DNA from 3 places in the Enterobacter chinensis genome. Region 3 is predicted to be linked to each of the others. Evidence: predicted binding sites of a transcription regulator. Region 3 holds the regulator's gene; each other region holds the start of a gene.
What was found. The regulator PhoB, encoded in region 3, activates phosphate uptake and scavenging genes when phosphate is short. The targets are predictions, from matches to a motif close to CTGTCATAAAACTGNCNNAT.
Positions count from the first base shown of each region.

Region 1: a site for PhoB is predicted at 2,631-2,650, ahead of glpT (glycerol-3-phosphate transporter). Genes of this name have one in related genera too.
Region 2: a site for PhoB is predicted at 1,752-1,771, ahead of uvrB (excinuclease ABC subunit UvrB). Genes of this name have one in related genera too.

Region 1 covers NZ_JARDVI010000004.1:299,201-303,469, reverse strand. The annotation lists gene yfaE (class I ribonucleotide reductase maintenance protein YfaE) at 1-13, shown strand, start outside; gene glpQ (glycerophosphodiester phosphodiesterase) at 97-1,158, opposite strand; gene glpT (glycerol-3-phosphate transporter) at 1,170-2,522, opposite strand; gene glpA (anaerobic glycerol-3-phosphate dehydrogenase subunit A) at 2,774-4,269, shown strand, end outside.
Region 2 covers NZ_JARDVI010000002.1:383,437-387,705, reverse strand. The annotation lists gene bioD (dethiobiotin synthase) at 1-565, shown strand, start outside; gene PYW49_RS06755 (ABC transporter ATP-binding protein) at 528-1,250, opposite strand; gene uvrB (excinuclease ABC subunit UvrB) at 2,002-4,017, shown strand; gene yvcK (uridine diphosphate-N-acetylglucosamine-binding protein YvcK) at 4,092-4,269, opposite strand, start outside.
Region 3 covers NZ_JARDVI010000002.1:778,698-782,966, forward strand. The annotation lists gene phoR (phosphate regulon sensor histidine kinase PhoR) at 350-1,645, opposite strand; gene phoB (phosphate response regulator transcription factor PhoB) at 1,667-2,356, opposite strand; gene sbcD (exonuclease subunit SbcD) at 2,544-3,749, shown strand; gene sbcC (exonuclease subunit SbcC) at 3,746-4,269, shown strand, end outside.

The sequences.
Region 1 (4,269 bases), on a different contig from region 3:
GATCGAGATGTGATTGCGTCGGGTGGCGCTTCGCTTACCCGACCTACAAAACCGCAGTTCGTAGGCCGGGTAAGGCGCAGCCGCCACCCGGCAATTTCAGCGTTTATCCTTCAAAAAGCTCACCGCTTTATCCGGGAAATCCGTAAACAGTCCGTCCACGTCCGCCTGGTTGTACAACACCTCATAAAGCTGATTCACGTCCGCGGCATACGGCGGCAGCTGGTCTGCACGCACCGTGTACGGATGGACCTGCATCTTGCATGCATGTGCCTCTTGCACCATCGCCGTCAGCTTCACGTGGCCCGGCGTGGAACCCTCCGCCACCAGCATGTGGTAATCCGGCCCGATGCCGTCGGCGTACTGCGCAATCTGCTTCATCGCACCCGGCTTAAACATCCAGTCGTAGCTGTAGTTCACCCACTTGCCGTCCGGCTGCTTCTCCTGGGTTTCATTCCAGTCGGTATAGGCAATCAGCTGCACCAGATTGAGGTTCATCCCCCTCTTCGGCTCCAGCTCGGTTTTGATGCGCTTCAGCTCAGCGGCGTCAAAACACTGCAGATAAACCTTGTCCTTCTTGCTGGTGTAGCCGTACTGCTTCAGCACGTCCAGCGTTTTCGCCGCAATGTCTTTCCCTTCCTGATGGTGGAACCACGGCGCTTTGATTTCCGGGTAGATACCAATGTTTTTACCGGTTGAGTGGTTCAGCCCCTGAACAAACTCAATCTCTTCCTGGAAGGTATGGATCCTGAAGTCAGATTTGCCCATCGGGAAACGTCCCGGATAGACCTGCACCTTCTTGCCGTTTTCAATCTCGAAGCCTTCGGTAAACTTCAGGGAGCGGATCTCCGCCAGGGTAAAATCAATGGCGTAGAAACGACCATCTTTGCGGGCGCGGTTTGGGAAACGGTCCGCCACGTCCGTCACGCGGTCAAGATAGTGATCGTGCAGAACGACCAACTGGTCGTCCTTCGTCATCACCAGATCCTGCTCGAGGTAATCCGCGCCCTGCGCATAGGCCATCGCTTTTGCCGGCAGCGTATGCTCGGGCAGATAGCCGCTCGCACCACGGTGGGCAATAACGATTTTATCTGCCGCCAGTGCAGAACCTGTCATCAGGCCCGCCAGCAGCAGGCCGGTTGTTAAGTAAGATAATTTCATGGTAATGCTCCTTATTGACGACGCGCCAGCACTTCCGCATGGTGACGTTTTTCGCCGAACATCACGACAATCAACAGCAGTACCGCCAGCACGCTACCGCCGATCATCACCATAAAGCCACCGTCCCAGCCGAAGAAGTCAACGGTATAGCCCACGATGGCGCTCGCCGCGACCGACCCACCCAGGTAGCCAAACAGACCGGTAAAGCCTGCCGCCGTGCCTGCTGCTTTCTTCGGTGCCAGTTCCAGCGCGTGCAGACCGATCAGCATAACCGGACCATAAATCAGGAAGCCGATGACGATCATACAGGCCATGTCTACTGATGGGTTGCCCGGCGGGTTGAGCCAGTAAACGACGGTCGCGATGGTGACCAGGGTCATAAAGAACACTCCCGTCGCACCGCGGTTACCCCTGAACACTTTGTCCGACATCCAGCCGCAAAGCAGCGTGCCCGGGATCCCCGCATATTCATACAGGAAGTAGGCCCAGGACGATTTATCCAGCGCGAAGTGCTTCACCTCTTTCAGGTAAGTCGGTGACCAGTCCAGAATGCCGTAGCGCAGCAGGTAAACGAACACGTTCGCCACCGCGATGTACCACAGCAGCTTGTTCGGCAGGACGTACTTCATGAAGATCTGTTTTGCGGTCAGCTCTTCTTCATGCTCCTTGCTGTAATCATCCGGATAGTCGTTTTTGTACTCTTCGATCGGCGGCAGACCGCAGGACTGTGGCGTGTCGCGCATCAGCGCAAAAGCAATAATCGCCACCACGATTGCGCCAAAGGCAGGCATATACAGCGCCGCGTGCCAGTCGTTGAACCAGGCCATCCCCAGCAGGAACAGCAGAGGCGGAATACCGCCGCCCACGTTATGCGCGCAGTTCCACACCGACACGATACCGCCACGCTCTTTTTGCGACCACCAGTGCACCATGGTGCGTCCGCACGGTGGCCACCCCATTCCCTGGAACCAGCCGCAAAGGAACAGCAGCACGAACATGACGGCAATGCTGGAGGTTGCCCACGGCACAAAGCCCATAAACAGCATAACCGCTGCCGCCAGGATCAGACCGGCCGGCAGGAACACGCGTGGATTCGAGCGATCGGACACTGAACCCATAATGAATTTTGAAAAACCGTAGGCGATGGAAATACCCGACAGCGCGAACCCCAGATCGCCACGCGAAAAGCCCTGCTCCACCAGATACGGCATAGCGAGCGCAAAGTTTTTACGAACAAGGTAGTACGCCGCGTACCCGAAGAAGATCCCCAGGAAAATTTGCCAACGCAGGCGGCGGTATAGCGGATCAATTTCTGCCTCTGGCAGACGCGCCCGATGCGGCGCAGGTTTGAAGATACTGAGCATGACAGCCTCCGTGGCCTTGAATTGAATGAGCAGGTGGCTCGCACCTGAATTCCAGAGGCGGGGATGTTAAGAAATCACGGTGATTGTTACTGTGAATCAACGCACAGATTGTTACAGAAATATGACAGAATGCGCAAAAAAGCGCATGAAATCACGTTTCACTTTCGAATTTCGCTCGTTTGTGTTCGAAATCAAACAAACCATAGTTTTCATGTGGCTAAATGATAAAAAACGAACACAGAGGGATGACAATGACAATTCACGATCCACGCTATAGCGATGTGATTATCATTGGCGGTGGCGCAACCGGCGCCGGGATCGCACGCGATTGCGCCCTGCGGGGATTAAGCGTCACGCTTCTGGAGCGCCATGACATCGCGACAGGCGCTACCGGCCGCAATCATGGACTGCTTCACAGCGGTGCCCGCTACGCCGTGACGGATGGCGAATCCGCGCGCGAATGTATCGCCGAAAATCAGATCCTTCGGCGTATTGCCCGCCACTGCATTGAACCGACCGACGGTCTGTTTATTACGCTTCCCGAAGACGATCTTGCCTTTCAGTCAACCTTTATTAGCGCCTGCCGTGCGGCGGGGATTCCGGCCGAGGCCATCGACCCGGCCCTCGCGCGTCGCATTGAGCCCTCTGTCAACCCGGCCCTGACGGGCGCGGTAAAAGTGCCTGACGGCACCGTTGACCCTTTCCGCCTGACCGCCGCAAATATGCTGGACGCCCGCGAGCATGGCGCGCGCATTCTGACCGGGCACGAAGTGACCGGGCTTATCCGCGAAGGCCATCGCATTTGCGGCGTACGGGTATTTGACACGCAATACCACGAGCACAGCGAGCTGTTCGCCTCCGTCGTCGTCAATGCCGCGGGGATCTGGGGGCAGCGCATTGCGGAATACGCCGACCTGTCGGTTCGCATGTTCCCGGCGAAAGGCTCCCTGCTGATCCTAGACCACCGCATTAATAACCATGTGATCAACCGCTGCCGAAAACCGTCTGATGCCGATATCCTCGTCCCCGGCGATACCATTTCGTTAATCGGTACGACCTCAACGCACGTGGACTACAGCGAGATTGATTACAACCGCGTGACCGCCGAAGAGGTGGATATCCTGCTGCGCGAAGGGGAAAAACTGGCTCCGGTGATGTCGCAGACCCGGATCCTTCGCGCCTATGCGGGCGTGCGTCCGCTGGTCGCCAGCGATAACGACCCGAGCGGGCGTAACGTCAGCCGCGGCATTGTGCTGCTCGACCATGCTGCGCGTGACGGCCTGGACGGGTTTATCACCATCACCGGCGGCAAGCTGATGACCTATCGCCTGATGGCGGAGTGGGCAACGGATGCCGTCTGCCGCAAGCTGGGCAATACCGAACCGTGCGTAACGGCGGAGCAACCCCTGCCCGGATCGCGGCAGTCCACCGAGAAGACGCTACAAAAAATTATCTCTCTGCCCGCCCCTCTGCGCGGGTCGGCCATCTATCGCCATGGCGACAGGACGCCGGTCTGGCTGGGTGAAGGCCGGCTGAGCCGCAGCCTGGTATGCGAATGCGAAGCCGTGACCGCCGGTGAAGTGCAATACGCGGTGGAGAATCTGACGGTCAATAGCCTGCTCGATCTCCGCCGCCGCACCCGCGTCGGAATGGGGACCTGCCAGGGCGAGCTGTGCGCCTGTCGTGCCGCCGGGCTGCTGCAACGTTTTCATACTACCACCGCCACCCAGTCGCTCGATCAGCTCAG
Region 2 (4,269 bases), 400 kb from region 3:
GACGGCGGAAGGATTACGCAACACCGATGCGCTTGCGCTCCAGCGGAACAGCACGCTTGAACTCGCCTATTCAGCGGTGAATCCGTATACCTTTGCCGAGCCGACCTCGCCGCACATTATCAGCGCCGACGAAGGTCGTCCGATTGATTTCGCCGTGCTGTCTTCCGGATTACGCACGCTGGAAAGCCAGGCGGACTGGGTGCTGGTGGAGGGCGCAGGCGGCTGGTTTACGCCGCTTTCGGACACGCAGACCTTTGCTGACTGGGTGCAGCGCGAGCAGCTCCCGGTCATTCTGGTCGTAGGGGTGAAGCTCGGCTGTATCAACCATGCGATGTTAACCTCGCAGGCCGTTTCGCAGGCAGGGCTGCGTCTGGCGGGCTGGATAGCCAACGACGTGGTTGCCCCCGGCAAGCGGCATCAGGAGTATCTGGCGACGCTCCTGCGGGTTCTTCCTGCTCCATTCCTCGGGGAGATCCCGTGGCTTGCGGACAATGCCGAACGTGCCGAAACCGGGCGCTATCTCGACCTCAGCGCCTTGCTTCCAGCGACATCCAGTGGGCAATAAGCTCATCATCCAGCTCGTTAACGTGGCCCTGGGCCACGTTACGCCCGCGATAAAGCATGCAAAAACGATCCGCGACCCGGCGAATAAACGACAGTTGCTGTTCAGCCAGCAGCACCGTCATCCCCAGCTCGCGGTTTAAGCGCACTAACAGTTGCCCCAGCTTATGCGTGAAACCGTGACCTGCGCCGTGCAGGGGCTCATCCAGAATCAGCATCCGCGGACGGTTTACCAGCGCATTGGCCAGCGCCAGCTGGTACTGATCGTCTGGCGAAAGGGCGTTTCCCCGGGTTTGACGTAACGCGTAGAGTTCCGGGAACAGATCATATATCTCACTTTTCGCTTCCGGATCGGGCTTGCCCATCGCCCGCATGGCGATATGCAAATTCTCCTCAATCGTCAGCTGGGAGAAGATCCGCCTGTCCTGCGGGACGTAGCCTATCCCCGGCCCTGAACGCTGCTCTGGCACCTGGCTGAGCAAATCACGCGGCGGTGCGCCTGCCTCATGCCAGATGATGGTGCCGCTTTCGACAGGCACTTTCCCGGCGATGCAATTCATGAGGGTGGTTTTACCCATACCCGGCAGGCCAACGACGCCTGTACACATCCCTTGTGGAAAATCTAAATCCACGTTCCATAGCGTATGTTGGCTTCCGTAAAACTGATTCACTGCACGCAGACTCAACATCTTTCTCTCCTTAAAAATGTGTGTAGGTGAGGCACGTTTGGGATAGTGCAAAACCCCTGCCAGAAAGCGCAAAGTGATTAAAAAAGCGACTTTTTTAGGAATAAGTCACAGGAGCGCGGTGTAAAACCTGCGGGATTGCACATCGACGGTGCTGGCGGTGTTGAGTTGTGGTGCAGGGCTATAAATGATGAAAATGTGAGCAAGATCCCATCGGTTGGTTATGAATGACTCAACTGTTAATCATCAAAAAATAGCTATAAAAATTTTTTCCTGCCGTTTCGTGGGAAAATCCGGGAATTTGCCGAGCGCCAGTCTGTATGGGCTGGAAGCAGTTATCCACTATTCCTGTGGATAACCATGTGCATTAGAGTTAGAAAACACGCGATAAGCGAGAGAAGACGCGGCTTTCGCCCAAATTGACGCGAAACGCGGCTTTAGAAAATATCGTTTATAATTTAACTGCTTAGATAAAAGCAATTCCCGTCATGAAAGTGTCACTCGTTGCCATAAAACTATCATTACCTGGCTTGACAAATGTTAAAAAAGAAAAAGTTCTGGGGATAACCTGACCTGACTGGTGTTTTATGTTGTCACAGTCCAAATTTTGGCCGCTATCGCGCTAATCATTCAGGCGCTACTCTAAATATCGTGACATGCTACTGGTTTTTCATCCAGTGTTTTTTACTGGCATTCCTGGCCACAAGGAGTAAAATTACTCCCTGCCGCTTATAACGTCATCAGGTTGTCGCCCATGAGTAAACCGTTCAAATTGAGTTCTGCTTTCCGTCCTTCGGGGGATCAGCCCGAGGCCATCCGCCGTCTGGAAGAGGGGCTGGAAGACGGGCTGGCACACCAGACGCTGCTGGGGGTAACCGGCTCCGGCAAAACGTTTACCATTGCCAACGTGATCGCTGACCTGCAGCGCCCCACGATGGTGCTGGCACCCAACAAAACCCTGGCCGCACAGCTTTACGGTGAGATGAAAGAGTTCTTCCCGGACAACGCGGTGGAGTATTTTGTCTCCTACTACGATTACTACCAGCCCGAAGCCTATGTCCCGAGCTCTGACACCTTCATTGAGAAAGATGCTTCGGTAAACGAACACATTGAGCAGATGCGTCTGTCCGCCACCAAGGCGCTGCTTGAGCGTCGTGATGTGGTTGTCGTCGCGTCGGTTTCCGCTATCTACGGTCTGGGCGATCCGGACCTGTACCTGAAGATGATGCTCCACCTGACGCAGGGGATGATCATCGATCAGCGCGCCATTGTGCGCCGTTTGGCTGAACTGCAGTACGCCCGTAACGATCAGGCATTCCAGCGCGGGACGTTTCGCGTGCGCGGCGAAGTCATCGACATCTTCCCGGCGGAATCGGACGACATGGCGCTGCGCGTTGAGCTGTTTGACGAAGAGGTCGAGCGCCTCTCGCTGTTCGACCCGCTGACAGGACACATTGAGTCGGTGATTCAGCGTTTCACCATTTACCCGAAAACGCACTACGTGACGCCACGCGAGCGTATCGTGCAGGCGATGGAAGAGATTAAAGTGGAGCTGGCAGACCGCCGTAAGGTGCTGCTGGCGAACAATAAGCTACTGGAAGAACAACGACTGAGTCAGCGTACCCAGTTTGATCTGGAGATGATGAACGAACTGGGCTACTGCTCCGGCATTGAAAACTACTCCCGCTTCCTCTCCGGACGCGGGCCGGGCGAGCCACCGCCGACGCTGTTTGACTATCTTCCGGCAGACGGTTTACTGGTGATTGACGAATCCCACGTCACTATCCCGCAGATTGGCGGGATGTATCGCGGTGACCGCGCGCGTAAAGAGACGCTGGTGGAGTACGGATTCCGCCTGCCGTCAGCGCTGGATAACCGCCCGATGAAGTTTGAAGAGTTCGAAGCGCTGGCTCCGCAGACCATCTACGTGTCGGCAACCCCGGGAAACTACGAGCTGGAGAAATCCGGTGAAGACGTTGTCGATCAGGTTGTGCGTCCAACGGGGCTGCTCGACCCGATTATTGAAGTTCGTCCGGTGGCGACGCAGGTGGACGATCTGCTCTCCGAGATCCGTATCCGTGCCGCCATCAACGAGCGCGTGCTGGTGACCACGCTCACCAAGCGTATGGCGGAAGACCTGACCGAGTACCTCGAAGAGCACGGCGAGAAGGTGCGTTATCTGCACTCGGATATCGATACCGTAGAGCGAATGGAGATTATCCGCGACCTGCGTCTGGGCGAGTTTGACGTGCTGGTGGGGATCAACCTGCTGCGAGAAGGTCTGGATATGCCTGAAGTCTCGCTGGTGGCGATTCTGGATGCGGATAAAGAGGGCTTCCTGCGTTCTGAACGTTCTCTGATCCAGACCATTGGGCGTGCAGCGCGTAACGTCAACGGGAAAGCGATTCTGTACGGTGACAAAATCACCCCGTCGATGGCGAAAGCGATTGGCGAAACGGAGCGCCGTCGCGAGAAACAGCAGCGCTACAACGAAGAGCACGGTATTACACCGCAAGGGCTGAACAAGAAAGTGGTGGATATTCTGGCGCTGGGTCAGAACATTGCCAAGACCAAAGCGAAAGGCCGCGGCAAGGCGCGTTCAGTGGTGGAAGAAGATACCGTCGTGCTGACGCCGAAAGCCCTGCAGCAGAAAATCCACGAGCTGGAAGGGCAGATGATGCAGCACGCACAGAACCTGGAGTTCGAAGAGGCGGCGCAGATCCGCGACCAGCTTCATCAGCTGCGGGATCTTTTCATCGCCGCATCCTAGTAAAAGCGGCGTGTTTTCTCCCTCTCCCGGTGGGAGAGGGCCGGGGTGAGGGCATCAGGCCGCACAAAACGAGCCTAACCCAGCGCCTGAATCGCCTTCTCCAGCGCTTCGCGCAGCAGATGGCGGTCATGGCGATATTTTATATCGCTGGCCTCCAGCGGCTCCTGCACCACCAGGCGATCGCCAATCCCTGATACGTCGACTTTCGGTCCTACCACCACGCCGTCGATAATTTTCTTCCCGACGTACTGC
Region 3 (4,269 bases):
GGACGATACAGCCGAAAATTTGCTCAATTTCAGCGGGAAATGCTCCCGTCCTGGCGTGGAGAAGAATAGTTTTTCGATTTACCACGCAAATACAGTCGGTCTGACAGTATCTGGGGCGCAATTTAAACGCTTATAACGTTTAAAGGCAAGGTGGGATCGTAAAACCAGAACAATATGCCAGCATGAAAATACACGCCAGCACAATACGCTATTTATAAGAAAAACCCATGGCTAATCATGCGAACAAAAAACAGTCAGCCGTATAAAATTCATCCGCGTTTCGCTTGACTGCAAAGCAAACGGGCCAGCAGACGCTGACCCGTGGAAAGGTAAAATGACACACCTGCTGTCAGGCGATCTTTTTGGCAATTAATCGTTCCGGGATCACGAAGCTGAAGCGGGTTCCTTTACCCAGCGTACTCTGGATATCGAGACGGCTTTCATGGTGATTCACCGCGTGTTTAACAATCGCCAGCCCCAGGCCGCTTCCTCCTGTCTGTCGCGATCGTGCTTTATCCACACGGTAGAAACGCTCGGTGAGGCGCGGAATATGCTCCGGGGCGATCCCCGGCCCGTTGTCCTCCACGCTAAACTCGGCTCCCGTTGGGGTATGGTGCCAGCGCACCACGATGTCCGTCCCTTCCGGCGTATGGTTCACCGCGTTATACACCAGGTTGGAGATGGCGCTGCGCAGTTCATCTTCACTACCCAGCACCTTCAGCGTGCTGTCGACCTCAAAGGTCAGGTGATGCTTTTTGTGGCTTAACGTCTGCGCTTCACGCTCCACCACCCGCAGCATCATCGGCACATCGATGGTGTCATTCAGCGCAAGCGTTGGTGCCGCTTCAATCTTCGAGAGCGTCAGCAGCTGCTTCACCAGCCCTTCCATCCGGTGCGTTTGCTCGCGCATGGTGTGCAGCGCTTTTTCACGCGGCGCACCTTCAAGCGTTTGCTCCTGCATCATCTCCAGGTAACCCTGAAGCACGGTCAACGGCGTACGTAATTCGTGGCTGACGTTCGCGAAGAAGTTGCGACGCGCCCCTTCCAGCTGGTGCATCTGGGTGACATCGCGCGCCACCATCAGCCACTGCTTATCGCTGTAGGGCATCACGCGGATTTCCAGATGGCGACCATTGTTGATCTTCAGATTGTGCGGACGGGTAAAATCACGCTTTTTCAGATACAGCGTGAACTCGGGATAACGCAGAAGGTTGAGGATATTCTGGCCATTATCGTCCGGCCAGCGCAGGCCCAGCAGCTGTTGCGCAAGGCCGTTACACCAGAAGATGGTCCCTTCTTCGGTGGTGAGAATGACGGCATCCGGCAGCGATTCCGCGCCGCTGCGAAAACGCTTAATCAGGCTTCCCAGCTCACGGCGGCGCTTTTTATTACGCATCTGCATCTGATGCAGACCGTACAGCAGCGGCTCCCAGCTGCCGCTTCCCGGCGGCGGCGTCATGCTTCGGTCAACCCACAGCCACCAGGAGAGGCGCAGCAGGTTCCAGAAATGCCAGATCAGCAGCCCGGTGACCGACGCCAGCAGAAACCACGGCAGGTATCCAAGAAAGGCCCCCAGAATGAAGGCCGGAATACAACATAAGATCAGTTCAAAGACGAGCCTTTTCCATGACAGACGTTCCAGCACGCGTCACACTCCTGTCATTATTCAGAAACGGGTAGAAAAACGATAACCCGTGCCGCGGACCGTCTGCACCATGCGATCGTGGCCGCTCAGTTCCAGCGCTTTTCGCAGGCGGCGGATATGGACGTCAACCGTCCGGTCTTCGACATACACGTTAGTTCCCCAGACGTTATTCAGCAACTGCTCGCGGCTGTAAACGCGCTCCGGGTGGGTCATAAAGAAGTGCAGGAGTTTAAATTCGGTAGGCCCCATGTCGAGGGGATTTTCACCGGTCATCACGCGGTGTGAGGTGGGGTCAAGGCTGAGTCCCTGCATCTCTATCACCTCTTCCACCGCCATCGGCGAAATACGGCGCATCACGGCTTTAATGCGGGCCACCAGCTCTTTCGGTGAAAAAGGTTTGGTAATGTAATCATCCGCGCCGGTCTCCAGACCGCGGACGCGATCCTCTTCCTCTCCGCGCGCCGTGAGCATCACCACCGGTATGTCGCGGGTCAGCGCTTCACGCTTCAGGTGTTTGATAAACTGCAGTCCGGAACCGCCAGGCAACATCCAGTCCAGCAGAATCAGATCGGGCCAGGGTTCATTTAGCTGGTTCACTGCGCTGTCATAATCTTCCGCTTCAACCGGCTGGAAGCCATTTTGCTCGAGCACGAAGCACACCATTTCACGAATTGGAGCTTCATCTTCTACGACCAGAATACGTCTCGCCATACTTTGCCCTGTCTTATCTTATTTAAGTTACAAGTTTGTAATTCGGCGCCATTATGCGTCAGATTTATGACAGATTTATGAAAAACAGTACCACGTTCGCGGGCAAACTGTTGTTTTATTACAGCGGTTATTTTCCCGTCGCTGAAGGTTTATAATCCTGCTTTCTCTTTTTTGCCACGGATCAGCTATGCGCATACTTCACACCTCGGACTGGCATCTGGGTCAAAATTTTTACAGCAAAAGCCGTGCGGCTGAACATGAAGCGTTCCTGAGCTGGCTGCTGGAAACGGCCCAGACGCACGAGGTGGACGCGATTATTGTGGCGGGTGACATTTTTGATACCGGCTCTCCCCCCAGCTATGCGCGTGAACTGTATAACCGCTTCGTGGTGAATTTGCAGCAAACCGGCTGCCATCTGGTGATTGTCGCCGGCAACCATGATTCCGTCGCGACGCTCAATGAATCCCGCGACATCCTGGCATTTCTCAATACCACCGTGGTCGCCAGCGCCGGGCACGCCCCGCAGATCCTGAAAAAACGCGACGGTACGCCGGGGGCCGTGCTGTGTCCCATACCGTTTTTACGTCCGCGGGACATCGTGCAAAGCCAGGCGGGGCTGTCGGGTGCAGAAAAGCAGCAACATCTGTTACAGGCCATCACCGACTATTATCACCAGCAGTACGCCGAAGCTTGTGCTCTGCGCGGCGACCAGCCGATTCCGGTGATTGCGACCGGGCACCTCACCACCGTCGGAGCCAGTAAAAGTGACGCCGTCCGCGACATCTATATCGGCACGCTGGACGCCTTTCCGGCGCAAAACTTCCCGCCTGCAGACTATATTGCACTCGGGCATATCCACCGCGCGCAGGTTATCGGCGGCTGTGAGCACATCCGCTACTGCGGATCGCCGCTTTCGCTCAGCTTCGATGAAACGGGCAAAGCCAAATCCGTGCATCTGGTGAGCTTCACCGAGGGCAAACTCAGCGCCGTGGAGACGCTGGAGGTGCCGGTCACCCAGCCGTTGGCGGTGCTAAAAGGCGATCTCGACGCCATTACCGCCCAGCTTGAGCAGTGGCGCGGCGCGGCGCTTAATCCTCCCGTCTGGCTGGATATCGAAATTACCACCGATGAATACCTGCATGATATGCAGCGAAAAATCCAGGCGCTGACCGAAGACTTGCCGGTTGAAGTGTTACTGGTACGCCGCAGCCGCGAGCAGCGCGAGAAAATTCTGCTCAGCGCCCAGCGCGAAACCCTCAGCGAGCTGAGGGTAGAAGAAGTGTTTGAACGCAGGCTCTCGCAGGAGGAGATAGACGACGCGAAGCGCATAAGGCTTAGCGAGCTGTTCACTCATACCCTGCATGCGCTCAATGATGAGGATGAAAACGCATGAAAATTTTGAGCCTGCGCCTGAAAAATCTTAACTCCCTCAAGGGCGAGTGGAAAATTGACTTTACCGCTGAGCCCTTTGCCAGCAACGGGCTGTTTGCCATTACCGGCGCGACGGGAGCAGGCAAAACCACCCTGCTCGACGCCATCTGTCTGGCGCTTTATCACGAAACCCCACGCCTGCAGAAGGTTTCTCAGGCGCAAAACGACCTGATGACGCGCGACACCGCTGAGTGTCTGGCCGAAGTGGAGTTTGAAGTGAAAGGAACTGCCTATCGCGCCTTCTGGAGCCAGAACCGCGCGCGTAATCAGCCTGACGGGAACCTGCAGGCACCGCGCGTGGAGCTGGCGCGCTGCGAAGATGGCAAAATTCTGGCCGATAAAGTGACGGATAAACTGGAGCAAACCGCCGCGCTCACCGGGCTGGACTATGGCCGTTTTACCCGCTCCATGCTGCTCTCTCAGGGACAATTTGCCGCCTTCCTCAATGCCAAACCGAGCGATCGTGCAGAACTGCTGGAAGA